One region of the Paenisporosarcina macmurdoensis genome, then DNA from elsewhere that is predicted to be linked to it. Evidence: riboswitches for the same ligand, from Rfam matches in the RefSeq annotation. Region 1 holds a riboswitch; each other region holds the start of a gene.
What was found. Region 1 has a riboswitch for S-adenosylmethionine ahead of ACFPYN_RS04925 (methionine ABC transporter ATP-binding protein). Riboswitches for the same ligand answer to the same signal wherever they lie in the genome.
Positions count from the first base shown of each region.

Region 2: another riboswitch for S-adenosylmethionine. It lies ahead of ACFPYN_RS00600 (methionine ABC transporter ATP-binding protein); the one in region 1 lies ahead of ACFPYN_RS04925 (methionine ABC transporter ATP-binding protein).
Region 3: another riboswitch for S-adenosylmethionine. It lies ahead of ACFPYN_RS16410 (O-acetylhomoserine aminocarboxypropyltransferase/cysteine synthase family protein); the one in region 1 lies ahead of ACFPYN_RS04925 (methionine ABC transporter ATP-binding protein).
Region 4: another riboswitch for S-adenosylmethionine. It lies ahead of ACFPYN_RS12395 (sugar ABC transporter substrate-binding protein); the one in region 1 lies ahead of ACFPYN_RS04925 (methionine ABC transporter ATP-binding protein).

Region 1 is NZ_JBHSRI010000004.1:586-6,639, reverse strand. Features, by position in the region: gene ACFPYN_RS04940 (iron-containing alcohol dehydrogenase family protein) at 220-1,305, opposite strand; gene ACFPYN_RS04935 (MetQ/NlpA family ABC transporter substrate-binding protein) at 1,321-2,151, opposite strand; gene ACFPYN_RS04930 (methionine ABC transporter permease) at 2,167-2,838, opposite strand; gene ACFPYN_RS04925 (methionine ABC transporter ATP-binding protein) at 2,828-3,841, opposite strand; SAM riboswitch class I at 3,918-4,026, opposite strand; gene ACFPYN_RS04920 (carbon-nitrogen family hydrolase) at 4,100-4,894, opposite strand; gene ACFPYN_RS04915 (pyridoxal phosphate-dependent aminotransferase) at 4,980-6,054, shown strand, end outside.
Region 2 is NZ_JBHSRI010000002.1:125,292-131,345, forward strand. Features, by position in the region: gene ACFPYN_RS00585 (hypothetical protein) at 1-3, shown strand, start outside; gene ACFPYN_RS00590 (MetQ/NlpA family ABC transporter substrate-binding protein) at 68-910, opposite strand; gene ACFPYN_RS00595 (methionine ABC transporter permease) at 926-1,576, opposite strand; gene ACFPYN_RS00600 (methionine ABC transporter ATP-binding protein) at 1,590-2,621, opposite strand; SAM riboswitch class I at 2,768-2,883, opposite strand; gene ACFPYN_RS00605 (MerR family transcriptional regulator) at 3,123-3,506, shown strand; gene ACFPYN_RS00610 (acyl-CoA dehydrogenase family protein) at 3,551-5,185, shown strand; gene ACFPYN_RS00615 (nuclease-related domain-containing protein) at 5,555-6,054, shown strand, end outside.
Region 3 is NZ_JBHSRI010000025.1:551,144-557,197, forward strand. Features, by position in the region: gene pepT (peptidase T) at 1-540, opposite strand, end outside; gene rpmG (50S ribosomal protein L33) at 696-845, shown strand; gene ACFPYN_RS16405 (glycerol-3-phosphate acyltransferase) at 1,733-2,380, opposite strand; SAM riboswitch class I at 2,521-2,637, shown strand; gene ACFPYN_RS16410 (O-acetylhomoserine aminocarboxypropyltransferase/cysteine synthase family protein) at 2,755-4,044, shown strand; gene metX (homoserine O-acetyltransferase MetX) at 4,062-5,108, shown strand; gene cpaB (Flp pilus assembly protein CpaB) at 5,747-6,054, shown strand, end outside.
Region 4 is NZ_JBHSRI010000018.1:519,754-525,807, reverse strand. Features, by position in the region: gene ACFPYN_RS12400 (sugar ABC transporter ATP-binding protein) at 1-1,539, opposite strand; gene ACFPYN_RS12405 (ABC transporter permease) at 1-32, opposite strand, end outside; gene ACFPYN_RS12395 (sugar ABC transporter substrate-binding protein) at 1,608-2,690, opposite strand; SAM riboswitch class I at 2,843-2,997, opposite strand; gene ACFPYN_RS12390 (H-type small acid-soluble spore protein) at 3,144-3,323, opposite strand; gene ACFPYN_RS12385 (YkuS family protein) at 3,451-3,687, opposite strand; gene ACFPYN_RS12380 (DHH family phosphoesterase) at 3,871-5,064, shown strand; gene ACFPYN_RS12375 (VLRF1 family aeRF1-type release factor) at 5,155-5,943, shown strand.

The DNA of each region.
Region 1 (6,054 bases):
ATCAGCGGGACAGGTGAGACCCCGCAGATCGCGAAGCGACCGAGGAGGCTCACCGCCCGCCCCGCGGAAAGCGTCCGCCTGAAACGGAAATCAACACTATTAATGAATCAATCTTTTTGAGCTGGATTTATGTAACTAAAATTATTTACTTTCTTATCTTTCAAGAAAAACACCTTACAAATTGGGGTCAGGCCCATTTGTAAGGTGTTCTCAGCATATTCATAGTTTTATAATTAGCCTTGATTCTAAATCGTGCATAGCTTGTGCCACTTCAGAAGCTGTTATTTTTTCATTGCGCATATGGTGAATGGACTCTTCCATTCTTGTAGCTTGTTGTGCAATTTCATCAATCCATTTACTCGGAATGTTTAATTCATATAAAGATGTAGGCAAGCCTAGTTTCTGATAAAACGGCAACAGCCGCTCAACTTCACTTTCCTTCTGTTCTAGAAGCAATTGAACCAAAATACCATAAGCCACTTTATTTCCATGTAATGCTTCATGTGACTCAGGTGCAATGGTCATGCCATTGTGTATGGAGTGAGCACCGGCAATGCGACCATAACGATCGCCAAATCCACCTACCATACCTCCAAGCATGATAATCGATTCGACTACTCTAACGAAGGCATTGGACACTCTTACGTCTTTCGCATCATTAACGGCTTCTTCTGCATGTTCAAACATTTCTTCAGCACACAACCGAGCGGTATGATGAGCGACTTTCAGCGCAACCGGGGGATTGGTTAATCGCCTAATCTGTACGTCTGCCTCATACCACTTGGCTAGCGTGTCGCCGATGCCTGCAATCAAAAGCGGAGCGGGGGCTTCCACTAAAATGCGCGGCTCGACGAGAAGAAGGTCAACACTTATGGGGTACACATCGTAATGCGACATAACCCCTTCATCCGAATAAATAACACTTAGTGGTGTCCACGGTGCGCAGTTTGAAGCGAGTGTCGGAATCAACACCGACTTCGTTCTACTTGCGCTAGCAGCCGCTTTCACCACGTCCAATACTTTTCCTCCGCCTACTCCAATAATGGCATCTACGGCGTAGCTCTGTGCTAGAGCAGCCACTCTGGAAATTTCAGTAACTGTACACTGTCCTTTATAAAAAGCGTGTGTTACATGAATGCTTTTTAGTGTTGGAAAATAGTAGCGTGCTGCATACCATGACTTGACACCTGAAACAATGAGTACTCGTTTGATATTTCTAGACGTTAACTTGTCTTCAAGTTCTTCTAGCACTCCACTTTTACAAACATACTCAGCTGGCGCTCCCCGAATAATGATGTCTTCCATCAGACCCCTTCTCTCTTAACGGTTTGCCATCCACTCTGGTTTACCAAAGCCTTCAAACTCCGAATCAATAATTCCTTCGAATTCTGGTGCTTCCACGATTTCAATTAAGTCTTTCGCTAGTTGTGAGTCTTTATTTGCAGTCGTTACAGCCACAAGGTTACGATAGCGATCTGGCATGTTTTCTAAAATTAATGCATCTAGTAAATCCATATCTGCTGCTAAAGCGAAGTTTCCTGGAACTGCTGCTAAATCTGCACCATCTACTGATCGAGGAAGCTGACCTGCTTCAATTGGTTGGAACACTAAGTTTTTCGTATTGGTCTTAATATCTTTCTCTGACACAGTTAATGGCTCTGCATTTGGATCTAGTTTAATTAAGCCTTGTTCTTCTAAAATTAAAAATGTACGTGCTGCATTTACTGGATCATTTGGAATGGTTATCGTAGCACCGTCTTTCACATCTTCAATAGACTTATAAACATTAGAGTAAATACCCATTGGTGCTGTAGGTACTGTGACAAGTCCCGTTAATTCCATATCATTTTCTTTCGAGAAGTTTTCAATATAAATCGAGTGTTGGAAAAGGTTTGCATCGATTGAGCCATCATCTAATGCAATATTTGGTTGAATGTAATCGCTGAATTCAACGATTTCTACTTTGTAGCCTTTCTCTTCAAGAGCCGGTTGAATGGCTGTTTTCAACATGTCGCTGTAAGGACCTGCTGTACCACCTAATTTTACCGACTTGTCGTTATCCTTGCCTTTTGATTCTTCGTCACTTCCTCCGCATGCAGCAAGTGTCGCTACTAATACAACTAACATCATCGTAAATAAAACCTTTTTCATCTCTGTCTCTCCCCTTTATCGTTTATCTATTGCTTTAGAAGTCCAATCACCCAATTGTTGAATGATTTGAACGAGAACAATTAAAATCACAACCGTGACAACCATAATTGTATTGTCATAACGGTAATAGCCGAAGCGTATTGCCAAGTCTCCAATTCCGCCTCCGCCCACTACACCAGCCATAGCTGAGTAAGCAACGAGGCTAATGATAGTCATCGTCACTCCTTGTACGATGCTCGACTTCGCTTCAGGTAATAACACATCTCTGATAATCATCCAAGGAGTTGCTCCTACTGCAACGGCAGCTTCGATAACACCTTTATCAATTTCGCGGAGTGATGTTTCAACAATTCGAGCGAAAAATGGAATGGCCGCAACCGATAAAGAAACACTTGCTGCTGCTGGACCAATCGTTGAATCAACAAGTAATTTGGTTAATGGAATAAGTGCAACTAACAAAATAATAAACGGAATGGAACGAACCATATTCACAATAAAACCGAGTACGCCTTTTACAAATCGATTTTCTAAGAACAATCCCCGATCGGTAATGAAAAGTACAATCCCAAGTGGTAATCCAATCACAATTGCTACCGTCAGTGAAATTCCAATCATATACATTGTTTGCCCAAATGCTTTGAGGATGTCTGGCCATAATTCAATCACATGCTGGATATCAATGCCCATTTTGTATCACCTCCACTTGCGCTCCACGGCCTTCCATATAGCTAACGGCTCTTGTAATATTGTCCGGTTGGCCTTGAATTTCCATTAAGAACAAACCGAGAGGCACTTCTTGTATGTATTCAATCGAACCGTGCAAGAAATTTCCCCGTACATCAAAATGTTGAACCATATCAGAAATAACACCTTCACCTGCTACTTCTCCTTTAAACATCACTTTCACAATGCTTCCAGTCACTTTAGCCAAAATAGCTTGTGGCACTTCAAATGACAGTACGCTACTAATAAATTCTTTCGTCAGCTCAGCTTTTGGATTTGAGAAAATTTCGTAAACTGATCCTTCTTCTACTACTCGCCCGTCTTGCATAACTGCCATACGGTCGCAGATTTCTTTCACTACATTCATTTCATGCGTGATTAACACAATCGTGATGTTTAATTCGCGGTTTATCTTTTTTAGTAATCGAAGAATGGACAACGTTGTATTTGGATCAAGCGCTGAGGTTGCTTCGTCACACAATAACAAGGAAGGGTTATTTGCTAGCGCACGGGCTATTCCAACACGTTGCTTCTGCCCACCGCTCAGTTGTGCCGGATACACATCTTTCTTATCTGTTAAACCAACCATTTCAAGAAGTTCATTTACACGAGATGTCATTTTTTCTCCTGGCGTATTTGCTGCTTTTAATGCAAATGCAATGTTTTCAGCAACTGTCTTTTGGCTAATCAAGTAAAAATGTTGAAAAATCATGCCAATTTTCAAGCGTGCTTTCCGTAATTCTTCACGCTTTAATTTGGTTAAATCACGTCCATTCACTTCAATTTGGCCACTGGTTGGTCTTTCGAGTAAGTTGATACAGCGTAATAGCGAACTCTTGCCAGCTCCTGAATACCCCACAATTCCGAATACTTCTCCTTCAGCGATGGTGAGATTAACTCGATCAACACCCATGACCAGACCTTTTTTCGTTTTATACTCTTTAGATAAATCATTAATTCGTATCATTACAAGCTCCTTTTCACCTTCTGGAAAACAAAAAATGCCCCTTTCATAATGAAAGAGGCACCGAAAAATGGATTCTGGGTTATCTTTCAGAATGAAATCATTCTGTAGGAATTGGCACCTTCCCAGCTAATGCTGGGGGTTGCCGGACGTCATAGGGCCTATCCCTCGGTCTCTCTTGATAAGTTGTTTCCATATGTAGTTGTATTTGTTGCTCGAACTAAATCTTACGACGTTTCTTAACGACTGTCAAACCTTTTTTCACTTTTCAAATAATGATTGGTAAAGTGACGGTCTACGATCCTCATACACGGGGATGCGTGTACGTACTTCTTCAACCTCTGAGAAATCAACGTCAATTACCGCGTACTCTTCATGTTCAGTGCCGGTCCACAACACTTTTCCCCACGGTGCAATAATCATTGATTGACCATTAAATTGATTGTTTGGATCCGAACCAATTCGATTCACCGCAATGACGAAACATTGGTTTTCAATTGCACGCGCTTGAAGTAAAATCTTCCAATGGTCAATGCGTGTAGAAGGCCACTGTGCTGGAACGAATAACACCTTTGCGCCTGCTAATGCGTGCGCCCGTAACCATTCAGGGAATCGTAAATCATAACATATAACTCCTCCAGCTTGTATAGAACCTAGAGTAAACACATTTTCCTTATTTCCTGCTTGTAGGTATAGATGTTCGTCCATCAAGCGGAATAAATGTGCTTTATCGTATTCACCAACAAGCTCTCCATCGTTTGAATACACATACATCGTGTTATAGAAGTTAGCTCCTTTTTTTGTTGAAACCGAACCGCCTACGATATGTATGTGATAGGTTCGTGCTAAATTGGAAAGAAACTTTTTCGTACGCTTTCCTTCGATGTCGGCGAGGTTTTCTAACTCAGTTAAAGCATAAGCAGTATTCCACATTTCTGGTAAAGCAACGAGCTCTGCCCCTTCACTAACCACTTTTTTAATTAACGTTTGAACGTTGTGAAAATTTTTTTCAGGGTCAGCAAACGCAACGTCGAGCTGAATGCATGCGATTTTCATGGATACACCACCTATAGACAAGATACTCAAAAGGTTATAAGATTTGGCTGATGATTGCAACTATTTCAGAAAATGAGGAAATGCCATGGAACTCTCAAAAAAACTACAACAATTGCCTCCACAGTTTTTTGCTTCTCTTGTACAAAAAGTTGGAGCTGCGGTCGCACAAGGTCGTGATGTAATTAATTTAGGTCAAGGAAATCCTGACCAACCAACACCTCCACACATCGTACAAGCTTTACAACAAGCTGTTGAAAATCCAGTTACCCACAAATATTCGCCATTCCGGGGAATAAGCGAATTGAAAGAAGCTGCCGCTAACTTTTATAAACGGGAATACAACGTTGATATCGATCCGTTGACGGAAGTAGCTGTACTATTTGGAACAAAAATCGGACTTGTTGAATTGCCAATGGCCGTATTAAATCCGGGAGATTGGATGCTGCTACCAGACCCTGGATACCCTGATTATTTATCAGGAGTTGTGATGGCCGGCGTACACTATGAAACGCTTCCACTTGTAGCAGACAATAACTTTTTACCAGATTACAATTTACTTTCTGAAGAAAGTAAGGAACGTGCAAAACTAATATATCTTAACTACCCAAACAACCCTACTGGAGCGACGGCTACCCTTGAATTCTTCAACGAAACCGTTGCATTTGCTAAAGAAAATGGGATTGCCGTATCACATGATTTCGCCTATGGTGCCATTGGATTTGAAGGAATAAAACCAGTAAGTTTCTTGCAAGCTGAAGGCGCAAAAGACATCGGAATTGAAATGTACACATTATCCAAAACATATAATATGGCAGGATGGCGTGTCGGATTTGCTGTCGGAAATACACAAATAATTGAAGCCCTAAACTTGATTCAGGACCATATGTTTGTAAGCCTATTCCCAGCTATCCAACACGCAGCTATTGCTGCATTAAATGACAATCAAACATGTGTACACGAATTAGTCGATCGCTACGAAAAACGACGCAATGTCTTTATAAACGCATGCAACCGCATTGGATGGCAAGTGGAAGCGCCTAAAGGATCCTTCTTTGCATGGCTACCCGTTCCTAAAGGCTACACGAGCCAGAACTTCGCTGATAAACTTTTAAATGAAGCAGATGTAGCTATAGCCCCTGGAAATGGCTTTGGCGAGTTTG
Region 2 (6,054 bases), on a different contig from region 1:
TAATATGAACTTAAAAAAAGGGCGGCCGAGATTGTATCTTCGGCCGCCTTCCTTCTATATAAAGAGGTTATTTCCAAGAGTCTTTGTAGTTTAAAAGTTCTTCAAGTGAGACGAATGTTGGGATTGAGCTACCTTTATACTCTTCGATGATGAATTTTTCAACTTCTTCTGAGTGGTAAATTTCAACCAATTGTTGTAATTCTGGGCGATCAGCGTCACCTGTTTGTGCGGCGATGATATTGATGTATGGTTTCGCTGTTGCACTCTCATGGAATAGTGCTTCATCTAATACTAAGTCAGCTTCTACAGCAAAGTTGTTGTTGATGATCGATGCGTCGACATCGTCAAGGAACCGAGGTGTGTTACCTGCTGCGACTGCTTCAATTTTTAAGTTTTTCGGGTTATCTTTAATTTTGTCGATGGCACCAATACCTTCAAAGTCGTCTGTTAACGTGATTAATCCAGCTTCTTGAAGGAGAAGTAGGGCACGGCCGAAATTTGTTCCTTCGTTTGGTAGAGCTATGGTTGCGCCATCTGGCAAGTCTTCAAGTGTTTTGTGTTTTTTCGAATAGATACCCATTGGTGCGATAACAGTTGAGGCAATTGCTTCAAGGTCTAATTTTTGATCTGCTTTAAATTCGTCAAAGTACGAGATAGTTTGAAATGCGTTGGCATCAATTTCGCCTTCTGCTAATGCGATGTTTGGTTGGATGTAATCGTTAAATTTGACGAGTTCAATTTCAAGTCCTTTTTCTTTTGCGATTTCCACGATGTAATCCCACGTGCGTGTGTCTCCGCCGCTTACGCCAACTTTTACTTTGTCTGAGCCTTCTGCGCTACCTTCTTCATTGCCACAAGCTGCTAATAAACTTAATGTTAAAACGATCAAAACCAATACAAATTTCTTCATTTTCCCTACCTCCAGTTATCTTCTTCTTATTTGTTTTGAAACCAGGTTTCCAGTTGATTGTAATAATTGAACGATAATGACGAGTGCTGCCACGGTGACGATCATGGTCATCGTATCGAATCGTTGATAGCCATAAGTGATGGCTAAGTCACCGACTCCTCCAGCTCCAACTGCACCGGCCATAGCAGATGCACCAACTAAGCCAATCGTTGCCGTGGTGAAGGTGAGAATAAGAGAACTTAAGCCCTCTGGAATTAAGAATTTAAAGATAATTTGTGGAACAGTAGCGCCCATGGACTGAGCAGCTTCAATAATTCCTTTGTCGACTTCAAGTAAAGAGTTCTCGACAAGTCTCGCTATATAAGGAGCTGCGTAAAAGACAAGAGGGACGATTGCTGCAGTGGTCCCAATGGCAGAGCCGACAATCAATCTTGTCAATGGAATAATGGCAACAAGTAGAATAATGAACGGTACCGAGCGCAAGATGTTGATGACCGGATTTAAAATGTTGAAAATCCACTTGCTGTCCAAGATATGACCTTTTCGAGTAATGACAAGCAAAATACCGAGTGGCAGACCGATAAGTGCTGAAAATAATAGGGATATGGCGACCATATAAAGTGTGTCACCGAAGCCTGTGAGTAATTGTTCTGCTGTTATTTCCATGCCCCAAAGTGTATTACTCATTATTTAAATCCACCTCCTGAACGATAAACCCATCGTCTTTTATGTAAGTTAAGGCTTTGTGAATCTCCAGTGGTTCACCAGTTACTTCGATAATCAAGTTACCAAAAGGCGTTTCTTGAATTTCAGAAATATTAGCAGAGAGTACGCTTAAGTGAACATCGTATTTCTTAGCGATGGTTGACAGCAAAGGCTGACTTGATGTGTTGCCCACAAAATTAATTTTCCAAATGATTGGATGCTTATTTGAGACCGCAGCATTTTTAAGGACGCTTTGTGGAATTTCATCATGAATGACTGTCCGCACAAAGTTTTTAGCGATTTCGGTTTTGGGTGCTGCAAAAACTTCAAATACGGAACCTTGCTCAACGACGAGACCGCCTTCCATCACAGCGACTTTATTGCAGATTTCACGAATGACGGACATTTCATGTGTAATGAGTAGGATGGTGATATTGTATTGTTGGTTAATTTTTTTAAGCAGCTGCAATACGGCGCTTGTTGTTTGTGGATCGAGTGCTGACGTTGCTTCATCACATAATAGGATGGATGGGTTAGTTGCAAGTGCACGGGCAATGCCGATTCGCTGTTTTTGACCTCCAGATAATTGTTCTGGATAGTTTTTTTCTTTGTCAGATAAGCCAACAAATTCAAGCAGTTCTTCAACACGTTCTTTAATGATTGTTTTTGGTGTTCCTAATAATACAAGCGGGATGGCTACATTGTCGAAAACGGTTTTGGAATTAAGTAAGTTGAAATGTTGAAAGATCATGCCGATTTTTTTCTTTTCTGCTCTCAGTTGTTTTGGTTTCAAATCAGTTAATGGTTGGCCATCAACGAGCACTTGCCCAGTTGTTGGTCGCTCGAGTAAATTGACGAGGCGAATGAGTGTGCTTTTGCCGGCGCCACTGTAACCTACAACTCCAAAAATGTCTCCTTTCTCTACAGTTAGGTCGATACCTTTTAATGCTTCAACTGTTTGTTTTTTTGTTTGAAATGATTTTGTTACTTGTTGAAATTCAATCACGTAATGTCGCCCCTTTCTTTGTCATGCTCGTTATCTGAGACAGGAGGTGGACAACAAAAAATGCCCCCTCTGTCGATAGACAGAAGAGGCATACGTATGCAAAAGAAATGCGGACATAAATCCACAGAAAATTAGCTCGAACACTCTTCTCATCTATCGAACAAATAATTGTCCGCTGGAATTAGCACAGTATTTTTACAAAAAGTAAAAACCCGCTGCTGAGGTATCATAGGGCCAGGCCCTCCACATCTCTTGATAAGAATTAACGCATATTTAATTATGTTGTTCACTATATATCTAATAAAAGAGCCTGTCAACTAGTCGTTTAATAGTCGGAATAGACAGAAAAATTAGTGGTATTTTTAGTGAGATAAAGAATTGTATGCTGAATTAGGGAAGGGTATGTTAAGTTTGAACGATTTTATTTTTGTTAAAAAAACTTGAAGTTAACGTTAGCGTTAATGATAAAATACATAAAAATAGCTGACTGAGGTGTTGGGTTTGAAAAGTATTGCCGATATGGCGCGGGAGTTTGGGCTAACAACACGAACGATTCGGTATTATGAGGAACTTGGTTTGTTGAAGCCGCAGAGGACGGATAGCAATATTCGAGTGTTTGGACCAAGGGATTGTGCGAAATTGAAGCTTATTGTTCGAGGAAAGCAGTATGGTTTTAATTTGGAGGAAATTAAAGAAATGGTGTTGTTGTTTGATCAGGATCGCAGTGGTTTAAGGCAATTGGAACGGACGATTGAGTATGGCAATAATCGTGTGGCACAAGTTGATTTAAAGATTCGTGAATTGCAGGAGATGAAGTCGGAAATGGAATTGTTGCTACATCAGTTTACGGAGAAGTTAACCAACTTAAAGGGGAATATGCAATGAAAGTGCTTGGTACCTTTAAATCTTTTGAGAGAGTGGGAGAGTAAATGACGCGTCGCAATTTTTATTCTAATGATGAAACTTTGCAAACGATTTTGAGACATGGGCTAGAGCCGGAGATGTTCCCTTATGCGCAAAAGGCCTTACTTGAGTTTGGAGAACAAGTCGCCAATGAAATTGATGAGCGTGCGAGGCATACAGACCGTGAAGGCGAACCGAGGTTAGTGAAATTCGATCGCTACGGTGAAGATGTTTCTGAAGTATGGGTCAATGAAGGGTATAAGAAAACTGTGAATGAAACATATGAGACAGGCATTGTAGGGTATGTGCACAAGGAGATTCCTGAACTCGGAAGCAAGGGAAACTATATGTATAGTTTTGCACAAGGTTATGTATTGTCACAAGCGGAAGCGGGCTTTTACTGTCCAGTAACGTTAACGATGGCAACTGCATTTTTACTGGAACAGTATGCAAATGACGAACTGAAAGCGCAATTCTTGCCACATGTGTGTGCAACTGGTGATGTTGAATTATTTGAAGGTGCTACATTTTTGACGGAGCGACAAGGTGGATCGGATGTAGGGGCAAATGTTGTGAGGGCTGTTGCAGATGGCGGTCATTTTAGACTATTCGGTGAAAAATATTTTGCTTCGAATGCTGGAATGGCTGGTGTTGCTATGGTCCTTGCCAGAATTGAAGGTGCCCAGGAAGGTTCAAGAGGATTGACACTTTTTGCGGTGCCTTTGCGACGTGAAGATGGTACGTTAAACGGAATTTCAATTCGCAGATTGAAGGATAAGTTAGGTGTTCGAGCTGTCCCTAGTGGAGAAGTAGAGTTTGACGGGGCACTTGCGTATGTAGTTGGAGACAAAGCTAATGGTTTGAAATATATGATGGAAGCCTTAAATTTATCCCGCATTTGTAATGCTGTTGCGTCTCTTGGGATTATGAGACGCGCTTTAAATGAAGCCACCGATTATGCACAACGGCGAGATGCGTTTGGGCAAAAACTAGTGGCCTTTCCAATGGTTCAGGACACATTAGGGAAGTTGACAGCCAAAATGGAAGTTGAGCTAACAACCGTGTTTGATTTAATACAGTTATATGATCGTATGGTTGCCAAAGTAGCCAGTGATGAAGAAATCATATTAAATCGTTTATATATTGCTATTTTGAAAAAAGAAACAGCTGAACAAGCGATTCTCTTTGCTCATGAAGCGATTGAAATGCACGGTGGTAACGGCTATATCGAAGATTTTGTGACACCTCGATTGCTGCGAGACGCACAAGTCTTAACGGTTTGGGAAGGCACCGCAAATATTTTGGGGTTGGAATTCGTGAGATTAGTGCGGAAATTTAATGCACATACGATATTTATCAAGACAATGAAAACGCGTCTACAAAAAATACCAACAACATCATTGAAAACTATTGTTCATAAGGTATTGAGCGAACTTGAAAGTGACTTGCGGGTATTCGTTGAATTACATGAAGACATGCAAACATTTGAAGCTAAAAACTTAGCAAAGCGTATGGCACTCGTTTATGAAAGTGTCGTGGCATTAGAAATGGCTGAAGCTATGGGGAAGCGCATGACCATTTTAGTGGACATATATTTAGAAACGACATGGGGATTGAGAAAACTAGGGGATCCAATGAAAACTTGCCAACTCTATAAATGAGTTGGCAAGTTTTTTTGCTAGTTAATCTAAATTTTTAAGAAATATGGTTTTGAATTCGCCTAAGAGTTAAGTGATTTCAAAAAATATTGGAGAAATGTCTTAATTGATAGGCATATGTACACTCAGATATATTTAATATTTAGAAGGCATTTTAGTATAAAAAGATACCACAAATTACCTTTTTGTGAGAAAATAGTCTAAAATATAAAAATTCGAGGTGCATATGCAAATCCTGCTTATTTTACTAATTATTGTGTTAGCTAGCTTAAAAACTCCAAAAATCAAAGGGTATATAGGGGAGTTGGGCGTGAGAATAGTATTAAAGAAGTTGAAAAAAGAAGAATTTGAAGTTCTTCATAATATTATGCAATGAAAGACGGAAAGACTACTCAAATAGATCATATTGTTGTGGGACAGACAGGAATATTTGTAGTGGAAACTAAAAATTACAAGGGCTGGATTTTTGGTTCTGAACACAGTAAGTTCTGGACACAAACGATTTATAAAAGTAAAAAACGATTTCAAAATCCAATTCATCAAAATTATGGACATATCAAGTTTTTAGAACATCATTTGCAAGATTATTCAGGTCCCTTTTATTCAGTAATTGCGTTTAGCGATAGAGGTACGTTAAAGAAAATAGATATTAATTCTGAAGGTATACATGTAGTGAATACGTTACATTTGTTGAGAGTCATTCATTCGAAACCGGTGAAAGGAATGTCGATCGATTCAGTTCGCAGAGTAGCTGAAATGATTCGTAATGCAAATTGCATGAATAAAAAAGCTTCAAAAATTCATGTGCAAACGATACAAAAAAATCAACAGATTTTAAACGATAAAATTAGCCAAAATATTTGTCCCAAATG
Region 3 (6,054 bases), on a different contig from region 1:
AGGACCACGACCAATTTCTTCGTCAGGAGTAAAAGCAATTCGAAGCTTCCCGTGTTTAATGTCTGGGTTTTTAATTAGAAATTCCATAGCCGTGACAATTTCAGCAATACCTGCTTTATTGTCAGCTCCTAATAATGTCGTACCATCTGTTGTAATTAATGTATGGCCAATATAATTGTTTAGCTCTGGAAAATCGCTAGGAGACATAAATGTTGTTTCATTTAATGTGATGTCGCCACCTTCGTAGCAGTCGATTCGTTGAGGATTCACATTTTTCCCTGTATAATCCGTTGCTGTATCAACATGAGCTAAGAAGCCAATGGTTGGCATTTCATGATCTGTATTGGAAGGCAATGTGGCAAATAAGTAACCACTTTCATCAAGTGAAATTTCTTCCATACCGATAGATGCTAATTCTTTTTCAAGTTCATGCAGTAAATCCCATTGTCCAGGTGTTGATGGACATGTCGAACTGTTTGCATCAGATTGTGTGTCTATTTTCGCATAGCGAACAAGGCGTTCAATTAATATTTCTTGCATCCCATTCCACTCCCTTAATTTCAATAAATCTATTATTAGTTTATCATTATTGGAATCATCTAGGAATAAAGATAATTGCAATTGGCGGTAAAAGAAATAGTATGGTATATTATAAAACGTAATCATTACTATTTAATAAATTGGAGGATATCATTATGAGAGTAAATATCACGTTAGCTTGCACAGAGACAGGCGACAAAAACTATATTTCAACTAAAAATAAACGTAACAATCCAGAACGTATTGAGATGCAAAAGTATTCAAAACGATTAAAGAAAATGACATTGCACCGCGAAACTAAATAATAGGCTTTGTATTTACTGTTGTAAATTGTACATTTGCGTTAGGGGTTGTCCTAAAAGTCATAAAATATAAATATTGGTGTTCCATATTTATATTTAGTAGAAGTTGATTTTCGTTGCAGGCGGACGCTTTCCGCGGGCATGTCCTCAGCCTCCTCGACGAGCAAGCTCGTCTGCGGGGTCTTCCGCTCATGCTATTCCCGCTGGAAAGATATTGGACGAACTGTCATTCGTCCAATATCTTTGCGACGAGTAACCGCAGGAGCAGTCTTTTTTGCCGCCTTTCACTCCAATAAACCATAAGTTCATGTGCAAAACAGACAATTATAACTTTTTACAATGTTCTAAAGTAGGTGCAGAAAAAAGAATCAATTTTCTCCACTTATTTTATATTAGGGACTTATTAGGCAGCCCCAACAAGTTTGAAAACCACATACTTGTGGCTCTCGTTCTCTATGCTTTTTCTTCTTGAAGGTGCATAAATACTCTATTGTTTGTTTTTTATTTTGCCACAAGGGTTCAGTATATTATGATGATACTTATTAAATTTAATTTAACTTAACTCATGCCAATTTATCTTGAAAATAAAAGCAGCAAGAAGAGGCCAAAATAGTATCTTTGGCCGAACATCTATGTCAAGAAACCCTCTATTCTGTAGTAAACCAAACCCGAATAATTATGTGCTTACAGGTCACAAGCCCATCCCTTTTAGTCTCTAGATTTATTGTGCAGCAGGTTTAGCGTCCGAAGCGAACTGGAAACCTGTCATCCTTAATAACGGTCAAAGTTTCGTTTCTTGAATTTTATTACTCCACGCTCTTGCGTGGTTCTTCAATATCAACTGCATTCTTCAACTTAGCAAAGTAGTAAAAGCGATCTTCTCATAAATTTCATGAGGACATCGCTTTTTTCTTTTTCAAAACAGTAGAAACTTTAGGTTCAGTTCCAATCCTTATTCGCAAGATATTTTCTCTATGTTTCCAAATAGCTAAAGTGAAAAGAGTTAGTGAGATGATGGCTGGCCAAAGTCCTTCTGTAAACCAAAATACATACACTAAAAATGTTAAGTATAAAAAAAGAACGCCTAATGGTAAATAGTCAGTTAAGAGAGATAGTAAGATTAGCAATGCCAATCCGACACAACCCATTCTCCAATCGACAGCAAACATTATTCCAATAAGGGATGCCGTTCCTTTGCCGCCATCAAAATTCATCCACAAAGGAAAATTATGTCCGATGATGACAGCTGCTCCCATTAATAAAAGCAGAGTAGGGGTGTCATCAGTAAAGAGACTGTGCTTATGTAATATCCGGGCTAAAAATAGGACAGCGATGAGTCCTTTACCAATATCAAGTAGAGCTACTAAAGCCCCGAATTTCAAACCTAAGACAATCGTTGCATTAGACGCTCCAGAATTTTTTACTCCTTGCTCTTTTACCTTCACACCCGATACCCATTGTGCGATATAGGAGCCATGTAAACTGCCAATAAAATAGCCTGCTAGGATAATCAGTAGCGCAAGTAAAGCAAGATTCATAATCTCAACTCCTTATATCTGCTCAATCATTAAACGTTTGAATATAGTCTGAAGTTTCGAAAAAAATAAATAATTAATTCTTGACTTTTTCTTCCTGTGGAACATATACTGTTTCTCAAGATGGAAAATTGAATCAAATACTCTTATCAAGAGTGGCGGAGGGACTAGGCCCTACGATGCCCAGCAACCGGCAAGTGAAGAACTTGCAAAGGTGCTAATTCCTACAGATTTCTTCATGTGGATCTGAAAGATAAGAGGAGGTATACGCATTTGCGAGCCCCCTCTTCTTAAGTGAAGAAGGGGCTTTTTGTATTCCAAAACTCCTCTTTCTCCTCCACTCTTCCATCTAAACCACAAATCAGGAGGAAAAAACAATGACAAATCTTCAACCAGAAACGCTACTTTTACACGGGGGACAGCAGCCAGATCCAGTAACAGGTTCTCGAGCAGTACCCATTTACAAAACAACTTCTTTTGTGTTCAGAGATACTGAACATGCTCAAAATTTATTTGCTTTGCAAGAGGCAGGAAATATTTATTCTCGAATAGGCAATCCGACAGTGGATGTATTTGAACAACGAATTGCTTTACTTGAAGGGGGTACTGCCGCAGTAGCACTTTCGAGTGGGATGGCAGCCATTGCATTTTCTATTCTAAATGTTGCTGGAACAGGTGATGAAATCGTTGCGGCGAGTAATTTGTACGGTGGGACATATAATTTATTTGCAAACACACTCCCAAGGTATGGAATTACAGTGAAATTTGTTGACTCAACAAATCCTGAGAATTTCCGTGATGCCATTACTGAAAGAACCAAAGCAATATTTGGTGAAATTATTGGAAACCCAAGCCTTCATGTATTAGATGTTGAGGCAGTTTCTAGCATTGCACATGACAACGGAATACCTTTGATTATTGATAATACATTCGCGACTCCATACGGATGTAATCCTATTGAATTCGGTGCAGATGTAGTCGTCCATTCCGCCACAAAGTGGATTGGTGGACATGGCACATCTATCGGAGGAGTAGTAGTGGATGCAGGAACGTTTGACTGGAATAGCGAAAAGTTTCCAGGGTTTACGGAGCCAGATCCAAGTTATCATGGATTGCGATATGCAATTGACGTTCCTCAAGTCGCGTTCGCCATCAAACTTCGTGTTCAATTACTGCGTGACTTTGGTCCGTGTCTAAGCCCAGAGAACGCATTTGCTTTTTTGCAAGGTCTTGAAACATTGCATTTACGTGTCCCTAAACACAATGAAAATGCTGCAGCGGTGGCTGCATATCTAGAGAGTCATCCTGCAGTGGAGTGGGTTAATTTTAATGGATTTGAATCACATCCATCACATCAACTGGCTAATAAATACTTAAAGAATGGATACGGTTCAATTGTGAATTTTGGGATCAAAGGAGGTCGAGATGCTGGTCGGAAAATTATCGATAGCGTTCAAATTTGGTCTCATGTTGCTAATGTAGGTGATGCTAAGTCGCTTATTATTCATCCAGCTTCTACTACACATCAACAGTTAAGCGGAGAAGAATTAAGGAAATCAGGTGTCACTGAAGAATTGATTCGACTTTCAGTAGGATTAGAGTCGGTAGAGGACTTAGTAGCGGATTTAGAGCAAGCGATAGAAAAAGCAATCGTCGTACCGATTTAACTTGGAGGTGAGTTTTAGTGGTAATAGGAAGTGTAGGAATAGGAAACTTCCAAACAGAGTCAGGAGAACTGCTCGAACAAGTCGAACTTTCATATGAATCGTTTGGTCCATCAGATGCACCTGTAATTCTAATTTGCCATGCTTTAACTGGAAATCAATATGCAACCGGAACTCCGGAAAAACCCGGATGGTGGAGCGGGTTAATTGGAGCAGGGAAAATAATTGATACAAATGTATTTCAAGTAATTACGTGGAATGTTCTGGGTGGTTGTTCAGGTTCAACTGGTCCATCAACGATTAACCCCACAACCGGTGAATCATATCGCGCGTCCTTCCCAACTATTACAATTCGAGATATGGTCCATGCTGAAAAACAGGGATTACTCGCATTGGGAATTGATAGACTCCATGCAGTAATTGGGGGTTCACTTGGTGGCATGCGCGTTCTAGAGTGGGGGCTCCTTTACCCAAAAGATATGGATGTACTGGTTCCTTTAGCAGTTACTCCTTATCTAAGTGATACAGGAATTGCCTTTAACTATATTGGTATCCATGCAATCGAAACAGATGCAAACTATTGCAATGGAAACTATATGTGTTCTTCACATATCAAAGGGTTTGAAACAGCACGTATGGCCGGGTTAGTTACTTATCGTAGCGAACAATTACATAAAGACCGTTTTGCTCGAAAAACCACAAGTACTGGTTTGTTTGAAATTGAATCCTATATGAAATATCAAGGAACTAAACTAACAAACCGTTTTGATGCCAATAGCTACCTTACACTGTTAAGAGCTATGAATACACATGATATAGGAAGAGATAGAGGCGGAATTGAACAAGCAGCTAAGAAATATGAGGCAAAAGTTATCGCTATAGCATTCACGCATGACTTACTTTATCCGCCTGAGGACGTGCATTCTTTTACAAAACTAATTCCTAATCGTCAATTTTACTTGGTGAACACGAAATTCGGTCATGATGGATTTTTAGCCGAATTTGATAATTGGGGTGCTCTATTAACGGATCATTTAAGGGCTAAAGAATGGCAAAATATTAAGTGACGCTCTGACTTTGCGGACTAACGATCCTATTGTAAAGTGAGAGATAGTCTAGTATAAGAGTTTACAATAAAATATAGACATAAAGGCATGATGCCAATTACTCAAATGAATTACATTATTAAAAGAATGCTATTGGATAAAGATTGGTAAATAGTTAACTTTGGTAAAAACAAAATAGATCCTATAACTTGTCATTGGAAGCCGCTAAATTCTCTCTATACATAGAGAATTTAGTGGTTTTTATTTATGAAATAACATGACAAAATGTTGATTAGTTTAATTTAAATCATTGATTATCCTAATATCAGTTTAATTGGAAATCAGTGGAAAAAATAAAGAATCAATAGTCCCGACTTTTAACATATAAAGGATATATACAGGTTAATATGAATTGTTTTGTGTTAAAAATAATCATTATTACGTTAATTAAATTAATTTCCCATTATATAGGAAGAAATAAGTGCACATAAATAGGTTTATAGACACGGTGCAAAGGAACTAATGCAACTATTTGCTGGGTAAGCAACTTTGACAATAGAGGAAGGTAATGGTAAATGTTAAGTGTTATTATTGTAATATTTTGAAGTGTTTTGCCTGAATAGGTATTTTTATACCATGTTGAAATGAGGAATCGTGAAATGTTAGAGGCGAAAAGAAGAGCGGCCATATTTTTTATTTTGGCATTTATCTTAGCATCAGCTACTGGTTATATGGTGCTACAAAAAGTTAAAGACTTAAATTCGGATTTAGGGGCAATGACAAAGATTTATGTAGCAAAAGCGGATATTCCATCAAGGACAGTTATTCAAAAGAATCAAATGACTGTAATGGAGTTACCTAATAAGTTTGTTACGGATTCGCACATTACCTCTTTTAGTGACTTGGAATCTCAAGTATCCGTCGTCCCTCTTTCGAAAGGTGACATGATTACGCAAAATATGATTAA
Region 4 (6,054 bases), on a different contig from region 1:
TTAAATAGAAATTGAATGATTTTTTCTTTCATGAATTTCTTCCTTTCCACCACTTGCATACAACAATATATTTTCCTGTGTTGCTTCTTCGCGCGATAATTCTTTTACGATGTGACCGTCATACATAACCAATATTCGACTAGAAAGCCCGAGAACTTCGTGTATTTCACTTGAAAAATAAAGTATTCCTTTACCTTTATCAGCAAGCTCTCTAATCAGTTTGAAGATATCTACCTTGGCGCCAATGTCGACTCCTTTTGTAGGTTCATCAAATAAGTAAAGTTCAGTATCGAGAGACATCCATTTCCCAATAACTACTTTCTGTTGATTTCCCCCACTTAAATGAACAAGAGGTGATTCTACACTGTTAGTTTTGATGCGTAATCTTTCGACGATTGATTCAGCAAACTCTTTTTCTGCAGTTTTATTCATGAATATATTACGTGTGAATTTCCTCAAATTAGGGAAGGTAGCATTTGTTTTCAATGATTCATAAACAAACAATCCTTGTTTTCTGCGTTCCTCAGGAATAAGTGCCATTCCAGCCTTTATGGCGTCGCTCGGATGTTTTGCGTGAACCTCTTTTCCAGCTAAGTGGATGCTGCCTTTTCTCTTCGGACTAAAACCAAATAAAGTATTAGCAAGTTCTGTTTTTCCTGCACCTACTAAACCTACGATGCCAACAATTTCCCCTTTGGAAACTGACAATGAAATATTTTTCAGTTTTTGACTATCAGATAGATTTTTAACTTCTAGTAATGATGTTCCAATATGTATCTTGTGATTATTAAGTTCTTTATTGAACGAAACACCGAGCATAGATTCAACGATTTCATTCTGTGTCGTTTGCGAAGTATTGAAGGTTTGAACTGTAGTTCCTTCACGCATAACAGTTACTCGATCACAGATTTCAAAAACTTCAGGTAATCGGTGAGTAATGAAGACACAGCCGACACCTTTGTTCTTTAATTTTCGAACAACGGAATATAGTCGTTCAGATTCATGGACCGACAAAGGTGCAGTGGGTTCATCGAAGATAATGATTTTAGCTAAATGGACAAGTGCACGGGCAATCAATATCAATTGTTTTTCTGCTAAAGAAAGATGAAAAGCAGGTTGTTGAACAGATATATATTCCGATTGTATTTGCTTTAAGACTTCCTGTGCTTGTTGATTAAGTTTGCTTTTTGATACAAAAATTTTGCTATCAGTTACAAATGTATCTAGCATTATATTTTCAGCGACAGATAACTCAGGGATAATAGCGGTATCGACTTCTTGATATACACAAAAAATCCCATGTTTTTTTGCGATTTTGGGAGTAGGAATGCGAATGCTTTTACCTTCCAATAAAATTTGGCCACCATCTTGTTCATATACGCCGGATAGTATTTTTATTAATGTGCTTTTCCCAGCACCATTTGCACCAAGGAGAGCGTGAATTTCTCCTTTATTAAGTTGAAAACTCGCTTGGTTTAAGGCAACTATTTTTCCGAACTTCTTTTGTATTTCATTCATTGAAAGTAAAGTATCCGTCATAATAATTCTCCTTTATTAAGAAGAAGCCAGCCCAATTGAACGGGACAAGCTTCAGCTTCAATTCCAACTTATTGATTTTCTAATTCTTTTAACGCGTCAGTATAGCCTTGGTCACTTGCACCCCAGCCTTTGATATATTCATGGAGTTCATTAGTAGTTACATTGGTATTAGGCAGTTTCTCAGTATCTACAAAAACTGGTTCAAGAACGACTTGATCTGAAGGGCTTTCGCCATTGATTTTTTGATATAAATAACGAACTTGGATTCGCCCAATGTCAGTAGGGTCAACAGCTGCAGATGCTACCCAAGGACTCTTTTCCTTTTGCATCATTTGTAAATCTTCATCACTCATATCTATGCTATATACCTTAATATCAGTGCGTCCAGCTTGTTCGATTGCTCGGACGGCACCTTTAGCAAACTCATCCCATGCGGCCCAGACCGCTGTAATATCACCTTCATTAGGATATTGTTTTAAAATAGCTTCCATTTGAGCTTGAGTATCAAGAGCAGTATTTTGAGTTGCAGCGCCAAACGCTGCTACTTCTTTGATATCAGGGTTGTCTGTTAAAAATTCTTTGTAAGCAATTTGTCTTCTTTCCATGGGAGCAAATCCAGCAACCCATATTTTCACGATATTGGCTTTGCCATTTGAATCTTCCTTCAATTTGTTCAATGTCATTTCGGCCATCTTTTGGTCACCTTGCTCTAAAACAGGGACACCTTTAACGTCAACACCTGCATCAAAAGCTACCACAGGAATTTCATTTTCAATAGCTTTTTCAACACCTTGGTTTAAGGCTTCTTTTGTTCCGTGATCGATTAATATTCCATCGAAACCTTGATTGACAGCGGCATCTATATTTGATGCCATTTTGGCTAAATCACCTTCAGAAGTGAAAACAGTAGTAGTGCCTCCAAAACTAGCAACTTGCTCTTTTACACCTTCAATATATTGAGCTGAAAAAGTACCAAGATTTTGCTGCATGATTAATGCGATTTTTTTATTTGCAAGTGGATGAGCAGACTTAGATGATGCATTAACGGGTTTAACTTTATCCTCACCGTTACTTGCATTCGGTTGACAACCAACTAGGATTGTTGCAATTAGTATTAATAAACAGAGTAAAAAGTTCGGTGTTTTTTTCATTATATTTCTCCTTTTTCCGTAAGTGAATGGATAGTAATTTATTAAAACTGTTTGAACACTTTTACTAATTCAGGAAATCATCATCCTTTCTTGCACAATATAAAAAGCCTCTTTCCATACAGAAAGAGGCTAAAGAAAATAGAATTCTTTGCCTCTTATCTTTCAGAAAATTTCTTTTCTGATGGAATTAGCACCGTGCCTTACAGGATTTTCTCCTGGCGCATAATGCGCCCCGTCTCACAACGGTATTACGGTCGGTTGCTGGGCGTCATAGGGCCAAAATCCCTCTGCCAGCTCTTGATAAGAGTGCTTAATTTAATTATTTTTAATCATAAGGGAAATACTAGCATTTATCGGAAAGTATTGTCAACATGTATTTAAACTTAATTTAATTACTATTATTCTGCAGGTTATAGGGAGAGAAGCAATCCCTAATGTAGGAATGTCATTCCATTAATGCTCTATTAATTCTGTTACATCAACACTTTTTTTACTAGTTGGATCGTCAAGCGGATGTATAGTTACATGCCCATTACTTTGATCGACATGCTCTATATAAACAGGGTCACCTTTATAGGAGACACTTATCATGTTTTTTGAATTAGAGATTTCTTGTGCACGTTGTGAATCCATGTTTACACCTCCTATCCATAGAATTACCTTTACAAAAAAGCAGAGCGGAGGCGTTGGCCATTGCTCAGCTTTTTGTTCTTTAAGTTAAGTGCTTGCTGCGTTCAAATGTATAAAATACCCCTTCTGTTTAAGACTGACTTAATCGGTGTTCGACGGCTTCCACTACATTGTCAATGGACATTCCTGACATTGCTACAACCGGAAAAGTGAATTCATCACTATGTCCTTCGTTAATTCCTCTTACGACGCCTAAATCATAACCGGAAACATTTTCATCGCTATTGAACATTGTCACTGTATGTCCTTTTTCTTCTAAAGCATTTTTCACGTCTTCATATGGTTTTTCTACTGTGATTTTAGCCATAATTTTTCATCCTCCATTCAAAAATAGAAACACAAAAGTATTCTTCCCTAAAGTTTCATCACTAACCACGGATGAATTTGATTCCTTTTTCCATTAATGATGTTTCCTATCACGTGTAAAAAGTACAATCTGTATCAATAATTTTCATCTTTTACATCCATACTACGATGAGAGGTGAAGAATATGTATAAACTGTTGACGCATAATGATTTGGATGGTGTCGGATGCGGTATATTAGCGAAACTCGCTTTTGGTAAACAGGTGAAGGTGAGATACAATTCGATTGCTAGTCTAAACCGCGAAGTCGAATGGTTCTTGGAAAATGATGATAAGAATACCTTTTTATTTATTACGGATTTATCCGTTAATGCAGAAAACGAAAAAAAACTTAATCTCTTTTATCGATCAGATGGAAAAGTCCAGATGCTTGATCACCATAAAACTGCGTTACATTTTAATGATTATGAGTGGGGACATGTTGTAGTTGAAGATGAAGAAGGGAAGTTAACTTCAGCTACGTCAATGTTTTATGACTATCTAGTTAAAAAGCAACTATTGGAGCCAACTGATGCCATTGCCGAATTTGTAGAGCTCGTTAGACAATATGATACATGGGAATGGGAAAAAAATGAAAATGCCCATGCTCAGCGCCTCAATGCATTATTTTATTTAATTTCAATTGAAGAATTTGAAGATAAAATGTTGAATCGTCTTAAGACAAATGAACATTTTAGTTTTGATCAATTTGAAGAAAAAATACTCGATATGGAAGAAAATAAAATCGAACGCTATATTCGACGAAAACGAAGAGAACTCGTTCAAACTCCAGTAGGGAAGTATCTAGCAGGTATTGTTTATGCTGAATCCTATCATTCAGAACTTGGCAATGAACTCGGCAAAGAATATCCACATCTAGACTATATTGCTATCTTAAATATTGGAGGCAAACGATTAGGCTTTCGAACGATTCACGATCATGTGGATGTTTCTGAAGTAGCTGGTAAATTTGGTGGGGGTGGGCATGCTAAAGCATCGGGCAGCTCTCTTACAAATGAAGCATATGATCAATTTGTTTTCGAAACGTTTCATTTAGATCCCTTAAGAGAAGACGCAAAGCGAAACCGTTATAACTTAAAACGGTCTTCATCCGGTTCTCTATATAAAAATCAAATGGAAGATATCTTTTTTCTATATTCTTTAAGTGATCATGAATGGGTAATTGAAAAAAATAAAACCATAGTCGATTCGAAATTTGAAAGTTTTGATGAAGGGGAAAATTTCTTGAAAAGAAATTATGCGGCTTGGCTAGTAAGAGACGATACGTTCGTTAAATATTTAATGGATGGATATATGAACAGAGTACCAAATAAACAATAGCTAAGATGCCAAATAAACGAATCGTTTTAAACTTAGTTAACCTAGGGCATGCTGACAAAGTAAAGAACTATTTAGGAGGTAAATGAATTCATGTTATCAAGCAAAGAAATTCAAGCGCTGAAAGACTTTCACAGTGGTGAACGCGGAGTATTAAGTATGTATTTAAATACGAATCCAGGTGACCCTGACAATTTAAATGGGGGGTGGAAAATCCATCTTAAAAATGGATTTAAGGATCTAAGTAAATTCCTTTCAGATAAAGAAAGTGAACTGAAATCATTAAACATATTGAAAGAAAAAGTATTCAATGACCTTGATAAAAACCCGGATGATTTGAGAAAAGGACTAGTCCTTTTTGCTTCCGTTAATCCCGAACTATGGTCGGTTCATTATGTACAAGTCCCAGTAAAATCAAGTTTCCACTGGGAAGACCATCCGGAACTTGAACAATTAGAATATATGTACAAAGCTTATCCAGAAGCAGGGATCGTTTTACCAAGTTTTGGGGAAGTACGTATTTTGGATACAGCAATGGGAGTAGTAAAGGAAGAACTAACCTATGTATTCGATCCGAACCTTGAACAATGGGGACAATCAAAACAAATGGATCCTACTGGTCCCCACGTCATTGGAAGCAGTAAAGTTGATTTCATTGAATCCCGTCTGAAAGAAAATTTAAACAGGTTCTTTAAAAGTATGGGCAATACTGTTGAACGATTACAAAAAGAACGAGGTTGGGTAGAAATCCATGTAGCAGGAGAGACTGAATTGGCAATTGCTTTCTCTGAAACTTTACGGAAAAAACCAACAAGCTGTATATACAAAAATTTAAATAATAGTAAAACAAGTGATGTCATTCATCAAGTGTTTGAAAAATAATATGTGAAGACCATTTACTATTTTTTAAATAGTAAATGGTCTTTTTCTTGTTGCTTGATTGGTCTAATATCTCAAATTCATGTTTGACAAAATGCTTTGCGATCTCTCGCT